2 linked regions of the Agarilytica rhodophyticola genome follow. The protein of the gene in region 1 interacts with the protein of each later gene in a pairwise test. Links are inferred from orthologs where the notes say so. Each region holds a gene or a part of one and is shown on either strand. Other genes may lie near its edges.

Region 1 (6,512 bases):
CATGTTATCGATGAGCAGGGTGGAACAGTTCCTATAGGTATTCAGCGTAATCGTGGAGGCGAATTTAAGATAAAGTTAGGCGAAAGGAGTGTTAATAGCTCTGCTGCTCTAGCCGAAAAACTTCCTCTTATATTGATAGATGCTAATTCGTTTAAATTGTTGGAGGGAGGTCCAAAGGAAAGGCGTCGCTATTTTGATTGGCTAGTGTTTCACGTGAAACATGAGTTCTCGGATTTGTGGAAGCAAGTCTCACGCTGCATTAAGCAACGGAATAGTTTGCTCCGTCATGGTAAAATAAGCTATTCAGAGGTAGAACCCTGGGACATGGAAATATCTCGAATCAGCGAGAGTATAGAGGCTCTAAGGATAGAATGTTTTGAAGCTCTTACAGTGTCGTTCTCTCAAGTCTTGGCGAATCTTGGATCAGCTAGGGATGCTGCGGAAATCATTGAGAGTAAGAACATAAGTATGGAATATTTTAGTGGCTGGAAGGAAGAGGATTTAAACTATGAAGAGCAGCTTAGATTAAGTTATCAAAAAGATCTCCAATATGGTTACACCACTTTAGGACCTCATAAGGCTGATTTAAGAATTAAAAGCGGAAAGCAAGTCGCAACAGAAATATTGTCTAGAGGTCAGCAAAAGTTGCTGATTTCGGCGTTATTTATCGCGGAGGCTAAAGTATTTAAGAACGAGACTAATCGTAATCCGATATTTGCTATTGATGATTTACCCTCTGAGCTTGATGAGGATAATCAAAAAATCTTGGGTACTTGGTTAGAGGAGTTCGACTCCCAATTATTTATAACTGGGATCAATAATGATTTTGTCGAGAGAATTTGGGCAGATTCAAAAAGAGAAGAAAAACCAAAGATGTTTCACGTGAAACATGGAACACTGAGTTAAAAAATAGAATATAAAAGAGAAACTTTCGTATGTCAGATGATGAAAATAACAACTACGATGGATCTAGTATTAAGGTGTTAAAAGGCCTAGACGCTGTAAGAAAGCGTCCGGGTATGTACATCGGAGATACTGATGATGGATCAGGCCTTCACCATATGGTTTTCGAGATAGTAGATAACTCAATTGATGAAGCTCTGGCAGGCCACTGTAGTGAGATAAAAGTTGTTATCCATCCGGATGAATCTGTGAGTGTTATGGATAACGGCAGAGGTATTCCGACAGAAATGCATGATGAAGGTGTTTCCGCTGCTGAAGTAATCATGACAGTACTCCATGCAGGAGGAAAATTTGATGATAATACCTATAAAGTTTCTGGCGGGTTGCATGGCGTTGGTGTATCCGTTGTTAATGCCTTGTCATCTACATTAAAGCTTACTATTCGAAGAAAAGGGCAAGTTTTCGAGCAAGTTTATAATCACGGTGTTCCAGCTTCGCCGTTAAATGTCATTGGCGAGACCGAAGAGCAAGGAACAGAAATTCATTTCGTGCCTTCCCCAGATACATTTAGCAATATCGAATTCCACTTCGAAATGCTCTCCAAACGTTTGAGAGAACTTTCCTTCCTAAACTCTGGTGTGCGTATTGTTTTAAAAGATGAGCGCACTGGTAAAGAAGAGATATACGAATATGAAGGTGGCTTGAGAGCTTTTGTCGAATATCTGAATCAGAATAAGAATCCCATCAACAAAGTCATGCACTTCACTACCCAACGAGATGACGGCGTTGGTGTAGAAGTAGCTCTGCAATGGAATGATGGCTTTCAGGAAAATATTTACTGCTATACCAATAATATTCCTCAAAGGGATGGAGGAACTCACTTAGCGGGATTCCGCGGTGCACTGACACGTGGTCTGAATACTTATATCGACAAAGAAGGCCTGGCTAAGAAAGAAAAAGTAAATACCACTGGTGATGATGCCAGAGAAGGCTTAGTTGCTATTGTTTCCGTTAAGGTTCCAGATCCGAAATTTTCTTCACAAACAAAAGACAAGCTGGTTTCTTCTGAAGTTAAATCTGCGGTAGAACAAGAGATGGGAGCAGCTTTTTCTGAATTTCTACTTGAGAATCCTCAAGATGCTAAGTCTGTGGTCATGAAAATGATTGAAGCTGCAAAAGCCAGGGAAGCAGCTCGAAAAGCAAGAGAAATGACTCGACGCAAAGGTGCTCTAGATATTGCAGGCTTACCCGGAAAGCTTGCTGATTGTCAGGAAAAAGATCCAGCACTTTCTGAAATTTATCTAGTGGAGGGTGATTCTGCGGGAGGTTCCGCCAAGCAGGGCAGGGATCGTCGTACTCAGGCGATTCTTCCTTTGAAAGGTAAGATCTTGAATGTCGAGAAAGCTCGCTTTGATAAGATGCTTTCTAGTGCTGAAGTGGGTACGCTGATTACTGCTTTAGGTTGTGGCATTGGGACTTCAGAATTCGATCCAGACAAATTGCGTTATCACAGTATCGTTATCATGACCGATGCCGACGTAGATGGATCTCATATCCGTACACTATTACTTACTTTCTTCTTTCGCCAAATGAGAGAGCTAGTAGAAAGAGGGCATGTATTTATTGCTCAACCTCCTCTATATAAGATATCCAAAGGCAAGCAAGAGCAATATCTAAAAGATGATGACGAGTTAAATGAGTTTCTTACTAATGCTGCCATTGAGTCATCGCGGCTGCATATCTCTGAAGATGCACCTGCTCTGCCCGGCACTCAGCTCGAGACTTTGGTGAATAACTACAGAAATATCATGGCAACAATTAATAAGCTTTCCAGGCTTTATCCGCAGGAGCTTCTGGAACAGCTTATATATTTGCCCACGCTAACCGCAGAAGATTTCTCTGATAAAGAGAAAATGGAAGCATGGATAGTACCCCTTCAGGATGTTATTAATAGTCTGAATGAAGCATCGAAAACACATCAGTACACATCTACCTTGTTCGAAAACAAAGAGCGCCATCAGTTTGTGCCTCAGTTGAATGTTACTGCGCACGGTGTTGAAGACTATATACGTCTAAGCCCGGAATTATTCGAGTCAGAAGACTACAGGCGTATGCGTCAACTAGGAGAAGAGCTAGAAGGCTTCATAGAAGAGGGGGCTTATGTGGCAAAAGGAGAGCGACGTTACGAGGTAAGCAGCTTTAAAGAAGCATTCGAATGGATTGTTGCTGAATCGAAAAAAGGCTACAACATCCAGCGCTACAAAGGTCTAGGAGAGATGAACCCTGAGCAGCTATGGGAAACCACCATGGATGCCAATAACCGTCGTATGTTAAAAGTTACCGTTGAAGATGCTATTGCAGCCGATCAGATCTTCACATGTTTGATGGGTGATAATGTAGAGCCTCGTCGAGACTTTATTGAGACCAATGCTCTGTCTGTTGCCAATTTGGATGTGTAGATAAAATTGCTAAAAAGGGATAGCAGACATATAGCTATCCCTATTTCTTGCCTTACTAATTTAGTTTGCTTATTAACAACCTTCTTGTCCTTTTCTTTCTATCATCCAGTCGTAGGTATTCTTTAGAATTTTTTGTAAAGCTTCACTAGAGTACACCGAATGTAAGTGGCCTATAGAAGTATACAAAGCTCGACCTTTTTTAATACAGGTAGACCAAATCACTGGGTGATTAATAGCTCCTTCCCCCATACGTAAATCTGATACAGGACCCCAGACATAATTAAAAGGCTTATAAGTACTTTCGTCGATACCGGCAAGAGGAGTTAGACCATGATCCTGTGGCGTACTATCGAAACTATACCACTCATCTGTGATGAAAAACTCCGAAGGTATGTCTCTCATAACCGGATGATCTGTATTTAGTACTTCAACTCGAGCCTCCTGAAACTGCGGATCCTCGATGTGGCCGATGAATCGCGGGCCTATAATTTTATTACGAAACCAAGGCCAATTAGTTAGTGTAGATACGCTATCGCCGGATGAATGAACGCTAATTAGATTGCCGCCATTCTCAAACCAATTTTGAAAAGTATCCTGTTGTAGCTTTGATAACACATTGCCAGAAACATTATTAAATACTACCAGTTTAAAACGACGAAGATCTTTATCATTAAAAATAGCGGGATTTTGAGTAGTAAATACATTTAAACCCAGCGAATCCGCCAAGCTAACAAAAAAATAATCCGCCCCGGCAATACCTCGGTTATGCCGCCAAGAGGTAGTTTTAGAAAAAATTAAAATGGATGGTGACGGCATACGACCATCTATTATTGGCGGACCTCCATTTGAACCGTTAGAAACCTTGGTATTGCAGGCCAATAAAATGAGACAGGTAAATATTAAAAGTAATTTCATTAAAATTCCCGATGTGAAACTTTTAACTCTAGCCACAGTAATAAACACGCATTAATCTCTATTAGACATGTATCATATAACTGCGTCGAGTATTATCCCACCACCTAATAAATAAGAAGTGATTAAGTGCCTGTCTCATAAATGCGGAGAATGGCCAAGATCTTACACAGCCAAACCAATCTTTACACCTTGTTTAGCAATACCAAGGCCATACTTTTTAATTAACTGAAGACTATATTCGCCCATTGGTGTTGCATGTGAAGCATCATCGTTTAGATGATCTAATCCCGGTGTTCCCAGCATTGCACAGGCGGCATAAAAATTAGCATCACTATCTGGAATACCCTTCTTCTGTTTAATATGATTTGCTTCATGGCGTAAATCTTTTAAATGATTGAAACCCTGTATACGCGAATCCGCTTTAATCATTTTTTTTGCATGCCCACCTTTACGGTGAGAACTGTCTTTACCTGCATGATAATTAATAACAAAAGAGTCTTGAGCATGGTGAGTAAAGTTATTAACTAGTTTTAGCAGCTCCCCGGTTTTGTTTTTGTCCTGGCCATTCTGCGCCACGACAAGTAAATTCCTTCCTTGGGTCAAACCAGATGAGGCTATGCTGAAATCATTATTTAAACTACCACTACGTTGCATACTAACTTTGCTTTTAGGATGACCCTGTCCCACTGCTTGCAATGCTTTGTTTAAGAACTCTTCGTACATACGTGCCTCATCCATACCTGTAACACATTTACCGCCTCTAATAATATCTGTGGTCTGTTCCTTTGAGCTAAGTGGTCTATTCATTTCTCTATCATCTTCAACCAACATGTTCACTTTGTCTAAAGTCAGCAAATGTAATGACAAAGTAAATAACACAAAATTAGCTTGGTGATTTTGTGGTACCGATATGCCTCCACCAATTATGCCTGTTTGTGCCTGCAACTGACCAAACATAATGCCCAGCTGCCGTGCAATTACAGATTGTTCCCTCCAATTTTGTAGGGCCTGCATAGTGGCGGCGTTATTTCCCGTTGGATCTTTCTCCAAATGACTTTGCACATCACTTATAAGGCTGCTTTCGGCAGGTGCTAGTATCTGAGGGTTAATTTTTCCCGCTGAATACGGTTGGAGATGGTTGTAATTGCCGTGATGTTGATGGCCGTATGAGGGCATTGTTGTCGGTGGCTTCGTTGCAACTTGATATTCAGGAAATAGCTCTGCTGGCGGAGCAGAAGGTTGTGGAAACGTCGTATGATAGGAATGCTGTGCTGCAAATTGCGGTTGCGGTGGTGGAGGCGGCGTTATAGCAGGCCAAGGTGCTGCTGCCTGCTGAGCCTGATACGTTGGAAATTGAGATTGTGCTGGTAGAGCAGCCGCAGTGGGTGGGGTTAACGCTGTCTGATAAGTTTGATGTGCTGAGTATTGCCATTGTGACGATGGTTGTGGCGGCAAACCAGGCCGAGTCAATGCCGGCTGATAGCCTTGATGTGGAGACAATCGCTCTATAGGTGAAAGATTATGATGTGAAGGCTGCCATCCTGGGCGAGCAGAATAATGTACTGCTGGAGTAGGTTCAGGAGAAAAATATTGATTGTATTGCTGAGGTAAAGAGTTTTGCTGATGAGGTTGATAAACACCTTGTACTGAGCTTGTTAAAACAGCGGGCTGCGCCACAGATGAGTGACTAATACGAGAATGTAGTGGTGCGTAGTTATCTTCCGTTCTCTGTGACGGAGCAGAATATTGATATGTATTTTGATTATTAGAAACTCTAGGAAACATGCAGATTCTCAAATTAGGAACAGTTAATGGTAATAATCTGTATTGGTTCCATCCAAAATGTTCGCATTAATTAAACACCTTTTAAAAACTCTACCAAATATAGGGAAATAGCATTATCTGCCCTCAACTATCTTTACCTTTCCATCTTATTTAACAACTTCCCAACTCTATGCGCTATTAAATAGCAATATCAGAAATTACTAAAATATCAGAAATTACTGACACTAAAAAATATTCCGCCTAAGAACCTTTTCTCCTGTGGGTATTTCAGCACTAAATTTAACTGTCGAAGCGATGTTCGATTTGAAGATAAATTGGCCGCTACATCAGCATATAAACTCTTAAGAAAGCTGAAGGTGTGGCTGCTTATAACAAAAAAACGCTGGCATTTTTCTAGTATTCTGATAAATTGTTTTTACAAAATCATTTTTTAAAAATAAAAATACCGAT
Region 2 (5,988 bases), 4.1 Mb from region 1 along the record:
TGCTGGTAAGACTGATGAATAAGCGCCAGTATAACGCCAAATTAAAATCTAAAAAGGATAAAGTTAGTGGCCCTATAAACTGCCTATACCACTGATTTTATGGTAGTATTTGGCGTTTTAGTATGCGTATGCAGGCCTTTGGCCTACCCATCACAAAGTTGCTTGTAAAGCAAGCACAATAGCTTGTGTTTGGGATGTACAACTCTGGCGCTTTGACAAAATGATAGGGGCAAAATAACCGAGTGACTTAATTGTCATTCTTGCTACTTTCAACTACTGCTTCGCCGAGCTGTCACAGAACGATAAATCAAAATTACAACGACACAGGAACACCATAGTTGCATGGGTGAGATTGCAAAAGAAATCCTTCCGGTAAGTATCGAAGACGAAATTAAAAAATCCTATCTCGATTACGCCATGAGCGTTATTGTTGGCAGGGCGTTACCCGATGTGCGAGATGGCCTTAAGCCAGTGCACAGACGCGTTTTATACGCTATGAATGAGCTTAACAATGACTGGAATAAACCCTATAAAAAATCTGCCCGTGTGGTTGGAGATGTGATAGGTAAATATCACCCTCACGGCGATTCTGCGGTATACGATACCATCGTCAGGATGGCGCAGCCCTTTTCCATGCGTTACATGCTGGTAGATGGGCAGGGCAACTTCGGTTCTGTCGATGGCGATAGTGCAGCAGCGATGCGATACACCGAAGTGCGTATGGCAAAAATTGCCCACGAGTTGCTCGCGGATCTCGACAAGGAAACCGTTGACTTCATTCCCAACTACGATGATACCGAGCGCATTCCCGATGTCTTGCCTGCGCGCGTTCCTAGTTTATTGGTCAATGGTTCTTCTGGCATCGCGGTGGGAATGGCCACGAATATTCCTCCTCACAATCTCAGTGAGATTGTCAAAGGGTGTATTCATATTATCGATTCCCCCGAGGCTGATATCGACGAGTTGATGGATATCATCCCAGGCCCTGATTTCCCAACGGCCGGCATCATTAATGGTCGGGCCGGTATCTTGCAAGCATATCGTACAGGTCGTGGCCGTCTTTATGTGCGTGCAAAAGCGGAAGTTGTGGTCAACGAAAAAACCAATCGCGAATCTATTATTGTTGATGAACTGCCTTATCAAGTAAATAAAGCACGCTTAATTGAGAAAATAGCAGAGCTAGTCAAGGATAAAAAACTTGAAGGGATTTCAGAAATTCGCGATGAGTCTGATAAAGATGGCTTGCGCATAGCCATCGAGCTTAAGCGCGGTGAAGTGGGCGATGTGGTGCTCAATAATCTTTATGCCCAAACCCAGATGCAAAATGTATTTGGCATCAACATGGTGGCCTTGGTTGATGGCCAACCTAAACTGCTCAACTTAAAACAAATACTCGAGCATTTTATTAAGCACCGCCGAGAAGTTGTTACCAGGCGCACGATTTATTTGCTGCGTAAGGCTCGCGAACGTGGTCATGTTTTAGAAGGCTATGCAGTTGCTATTGCTAATATTGATCATGTTATTGAATTGATTAAAGCCTCATCTACACCGGCAGAAGCAAAAGAGGCGCTTTTATCCCGTGGTTGGGATATGGGCGATATTGCCGAGTTGTTGACGCGCGCAGGCCCAAATGGCTGTAAGCCTGACGATCTGGATGCGAGTTTTGGTGTTAGAGATGACGGAAAATATTATCTGTCTCCTGTGCAAGTACAAGCGATTTTAGAATTACGCTTGCATCGTCTTACTGGCATGGAACACGATAAAATCCTTAAAGAGTATGAAGAGCGTTTAGCGCTTATTCGAGAATATTTAAATATCCTCGGTAATTCAGAGCGTTTGATGGAAGTTATTCGCGAAGAACTTGAAAAAATTCTTGAAGAATATGGCGATGAGCGCCGCACTGAAATTCGTAATTCGCAAGAAGATCTTACTGTTGAAGATCTTATTACTGAAGAAGATCGTGTCGTCACTATTTCTCACGGCGGCTACGCTAAGAGTCAGCCCCTCGATGCCTACCAAGCGCAACGTCGAGGAGGTATGGGTAAGGCGGCAACTTCTGTTAAAGATGAAGATTTTGTCGAGCACTTACTGATTGCTTGTACTCATGACTATATTTTATGTTTTACCAATGCAGGTAAAGTATTTTGGTTGAAGGTGTATCAAATACCTGTTGCTGGAAGACAATCTCGAGGCCGTCCGGTGGTCAATTTATTACCACTGGAAGAGGGTGAGCGTATTACCTCAATGTTGCCTGTGCGTGAATTTGATGAAGACCACTATATCTTTATGGCAACAGCCAACGGCACGGTTAAGAAAACACCACTGACACAATTCTCCCGTCCGCGATCTGTTGGCTTGCGCGCGATTGAATTGGTCGAAGGGGATCATCTGGTGGGTACTACTATTACCGATGGCGAGCAAGATATCGTACTGTTTTCTTCCAATGGCAAGGCGGCGCGTTTTGAGGAGCAGCAAGTGCGTTCCATGGGGCGTGTTTCTCGAGGTGTTCGCGGTATTAAATTACAAGAAGGCCATTCCGTGATTTCGATGGTGGTTCCGGCTGCTAATGGCAAGGTGTTAACCGTTAGTGAGAATGGCTTTGGTAAGCGCACAGATGTCAATGATTTTCCGACCAAAGGACGCGGTTCTCAAGGTGTTATCGCAATGCAAACTAGTGATAGAAATGGCAAGCTAGTGGGGGCAGTGCAAGTGCTCGACGGTGAAGAAATTATGCTTATTTCCGATCAGGGCACATTGGTTCGTACCCGCGTGGATGAAGTTTCTGTTCTGGGGCGCAATACCCAAGGTGTAAGGCTGATTAAAGTGAAAGCAGGGGAGCACATTGTTGGTATTGAGCGCATTGAAGAAAACTTTGATGAAAACCGCAATGGTGAACAAACAACAAGCTCAGAAGATGGCGCAGAAGACGGCAATGGTGCAGTAATTGAAAATCAAGGTGACAATAATGATGGCACAGATGACGTGCCTGATGATGATGTTGCTGATGGACAAGATGATGAGTAATATCTCAAAGGCAGTGTTTGTCACTGCCTTTATTTTCGCACCTATTTTTAGTGCAACTTTTAACGCAATTTAATGTGTTTATCATATGACTTACTTAAGATGATTTTTACTGAGTGTAGGGTTGAGTCGCAAATGATGAGTTGCTTTTTGTAGTACTTAAACAAGCGATTTGGAAAGACATTCAATAAGGATCGTAGTACGTGGTAAAAGTTAGATGCTAAATGGTTAAATGCTTAAAATGGTTAAATGGAAAGCCCCAACATGCCTGATGATTCGCAACAAGCAAAACCAGAGAAAAATGAAGCCCAGCTATTGGCTGAGCTAAGAGATAAAATCGACAACATTGATGCGCAGATAGGAGAGTTAATAAGTGCTCGTGCACAATGTGCTCTCGATGTTGCCACTGTTAAAAGTTCTTTTTCGCAAGAAAAAATGTCGACATTTTATAGACCTGAGCGTGAAGCTCAAGTCCTTCACCGGGCAATGGAGCGCAATCAAGGCCCTTTAAAAAATGAAGAAATGGGGCGTTTATTTCGTGAATTAATGTCCGCCTGTTTGGCCTTGGAAAACCCTATTCGTGTCGCTTATCTAGGCCCTGAGGGCACATTTACTCAAGCGGCAGCTTTAAAACATTTTGGTCACTCTGCTGTTACTGAATCAATGTCGGCCATCGATGCAGTTTTTCGCGAAGTAGCTTCCGGTGCTGTTCACTACGGTGTAGTGCCGGTAGAAAATTCTACAGAAGGGGTTGTCACCCACACTCTGGATAATTTTATAGATAGCAATGCGAAAATCTGTGGTGAAGTGGTGCTGCGAATTCATCAGCATTTATTAGTGTCTGATGTGACTAAACTAGAAAATATTACTCGCATTTACTCTCATTCTCAGTCGTTGGCACAATGTCGCAAATGGTTGGACGAACATTACCCTAATGCAGAGCGTATTGCTGTGAGCAGTAATTCCGAAGCGGCTAAACGTATAAAAGGCGAATGGAATTCTGCAGCTATTGCTGGTGAAATTGCGGCCAATGTTTATGGACTTACCAGTCATTCAAAAAATATCGAAGATCGTCCAGATAATTCAACACGCTTTTTAATTATTGGGCGTGATGACGTGGGTGCAAGTGGCGATGATAAAACTTCGATTGTTGTCTCCACTAAGAATGAGCCTGGCGCACTTCATAATTTGCTTGAGCCATTTCATACATATAATGTTGATCTTACCCGCGTAGAGACTCGACCCTCTGCATCAGGTACATGGAATTATGTGTTTTTCATTGACATGTACGGACACGTGAGCAACGAGAACATTGCTTCTGCTTTAAGTCAAATTAGAGAACGAGTGGCGGATTTAAAAATTCTCGGCTCTTACCCTATTGGTGTTCTTTAGTATGTTCTTGTCATGCATGAAATAAGCGCAGGATGCGCTTTCTCACATAGAGCGCTTTTTTAAATAGCCTGTTTTTTTTGAGTAGGCATTAGTCAATAAATTTTGTTAATGACTGCCTGTTATAGCGTTGATTATTTATTGTGATTAATTACATTGGCGTTTCTATATACTTCTAGATGAGGATATGAAGTATCTTTTATGCGTGTTTATGATATAAAGTATCATTTTGTGTTGAGATACTATTAACAATTAAATTTTTAAATACTCTGGGCGTATGCCGATAACATAATGCTTATTAAAAAACTAGTTGTCGTTGGAATCGGCTTAATTGGCGGCAGCTTAGCAGCTGCACTGAGAAAACGAGGGCAATGTGAAGAAATCATCGGTATTGCTCAAACTCAAGAGACCTGCTCACGGGCTGAGGAGCGAGGCGTTGTCGATAGAGCCTACACTCAAATAAGTGATATTTGCCATGAGTTAGGCGAAGATGACCTCGTTTTTATTGCTGTTCCAACGCTTGCCATTAAGTCTGTTCTGATACAAATCAAATCCTGTGTTGCTGATAATGTGACCATTACTGATGGCGCCAGTGTTAAAGGTAGTGTTTATCGAGATGTACTGGATGTCTTCGGGGCTGAACCTGTTAATGTCGTACTTGGACATCCTATTGCCGGTGGAGAAAAGAGCGGAGTCGATGCTGCTGATGCGAGCCTGTATGAGAATCACCGTGTTATTTTGACGCCCTTTAAGGATTATGCTTCCGACGAGGTAGCTCGTCGACACGTAACGAAAGTTCGTAATGTATGGCAAGCGGTTGATGCTAACGTTATAGAGATGGATATCGATCAGCATGATGTTATTTTGGCTGCCACTAGCCACTTGCCCCATGTTATTGCCTTTTCTTTGGTAGATACCTTAGCCAATGACACTCATAACGAAAATATCTTTCGCTATGCCGCGGGAGGTTTTAGGGACTTCACTCGTATCGCTTCTAGTGATGCTGTGATGTGGCGAGATATTATGCTAGCCAACAAGGAGGCTATCCTAAGTTCTATCGACCTTTTTAGTAGGAATTTAAGTCGTTTAAAAACCACTATTGAAAATGAAGATGCAACACAACTTACCGGAGTGTTTACTCGTGCGAAAGCAGCGCGTGATCGCTTCACTCTCATGTTAATGAATCAATCATACAGCTCAAAAATGAAAAATATAGAAGAAAAACAGATTACCTATAAAGTATCTCCAGGCGGAAATGCCCGCGGTACGATACGTGTTCCAGGGGATAAGTCTATCTCTCATCGGTCTATCATGTTGGGCTCTTTAGCAGAGGGTGTCACCAACATTCAAGGCTTTCTTGAAGGTGAAGATGCATTGGCAACCTTGCAAACTTTTCGTGACCTGGGTGTTGTTATTGAGGGCCCTGACAATGGTCGTGTTACCGTTCACGGTGTGGGTTTGCATGGCCTTAAAGCACCTTCAAGTGCGCTATATGTTGGCAACTCCGGGACATCAATGCGCCTTTTATCCGGGCTTCTCGCCGGTCAAACTTTTGATTCCACCTTAACCGGCGACGAG

The links. Proteins that work in one complex are often made in the same cells at the same time.
Region 2: the proteins of gyrB (region 1) and gyrA interact in binary tests that used the Escherichia coli proteins (3 or more experiments, as listed by UniProt). The link is inferred for Agarilytica rhodophyticola from one-to-one orthologs.

Annotation. Positions count from the first base shown.
Region 1 is NZ_CP020038.1:6,870,882-6,877,393, reverse strand. Bases 594-3,648 are described here. They hold gyrB (DNA topoisomerase (ATP-hydrolyzing) subunit B), read left to right. Parts: upstream 594-935; coding sequence 936-3,362; downstream 3,363-3,648. Other genes in these bases: BVC89_RS28315 (ThuA domain-containing protein), read right to left, coding at 3,435-3,648; recF (DNA replication/repair protein RecF), read left to right, coding at 594-906. In the rest of the region: more of recF, read left to right, coding at 1-593; more of BVC89_RS28315, read right to left, coding at 3,649-4,277; BVC89_RS28310 (hypothetical protein), read right to left, coding at 4,440-6,062; BVC89_RS28305 (sugar phosphate isomerase/epimerase family protein), read left to right, coding at 6,511-6,512. UniProt on the Escherichia coli protein: DNA gyrase negatively supercoils closed circular double-stranded DNA in an ATP-dependent manner to maintain chromosomes in an underwound state.
Region 2 is NZ_CP020038.1:2,781,307-2,787,294, forward strand. Bases 1-3,224 are described here. They hold gyrA (DNA gyrase subunit A), read left to right. Parts: upstream 1-342; coding sequence 343-3,024; downstream 3,025-3,224. Outside these bases: pheA (prephenate dehydratase), read left to right, coding at 3,286-4,413; BVC89_RS11850 (bifunctional prephenate dehydrogenase/3-phosphoshikimate 1-carboxyvinyltransferase), read left to right, coding at 4,699-5,988. UniProt on the Escherichia coli protein: A type II topoisomerase that negatively supercoils closed circular double-stranded (ds) DNA in an ATP-dependent manner to maintain chromosomes in an underwound state.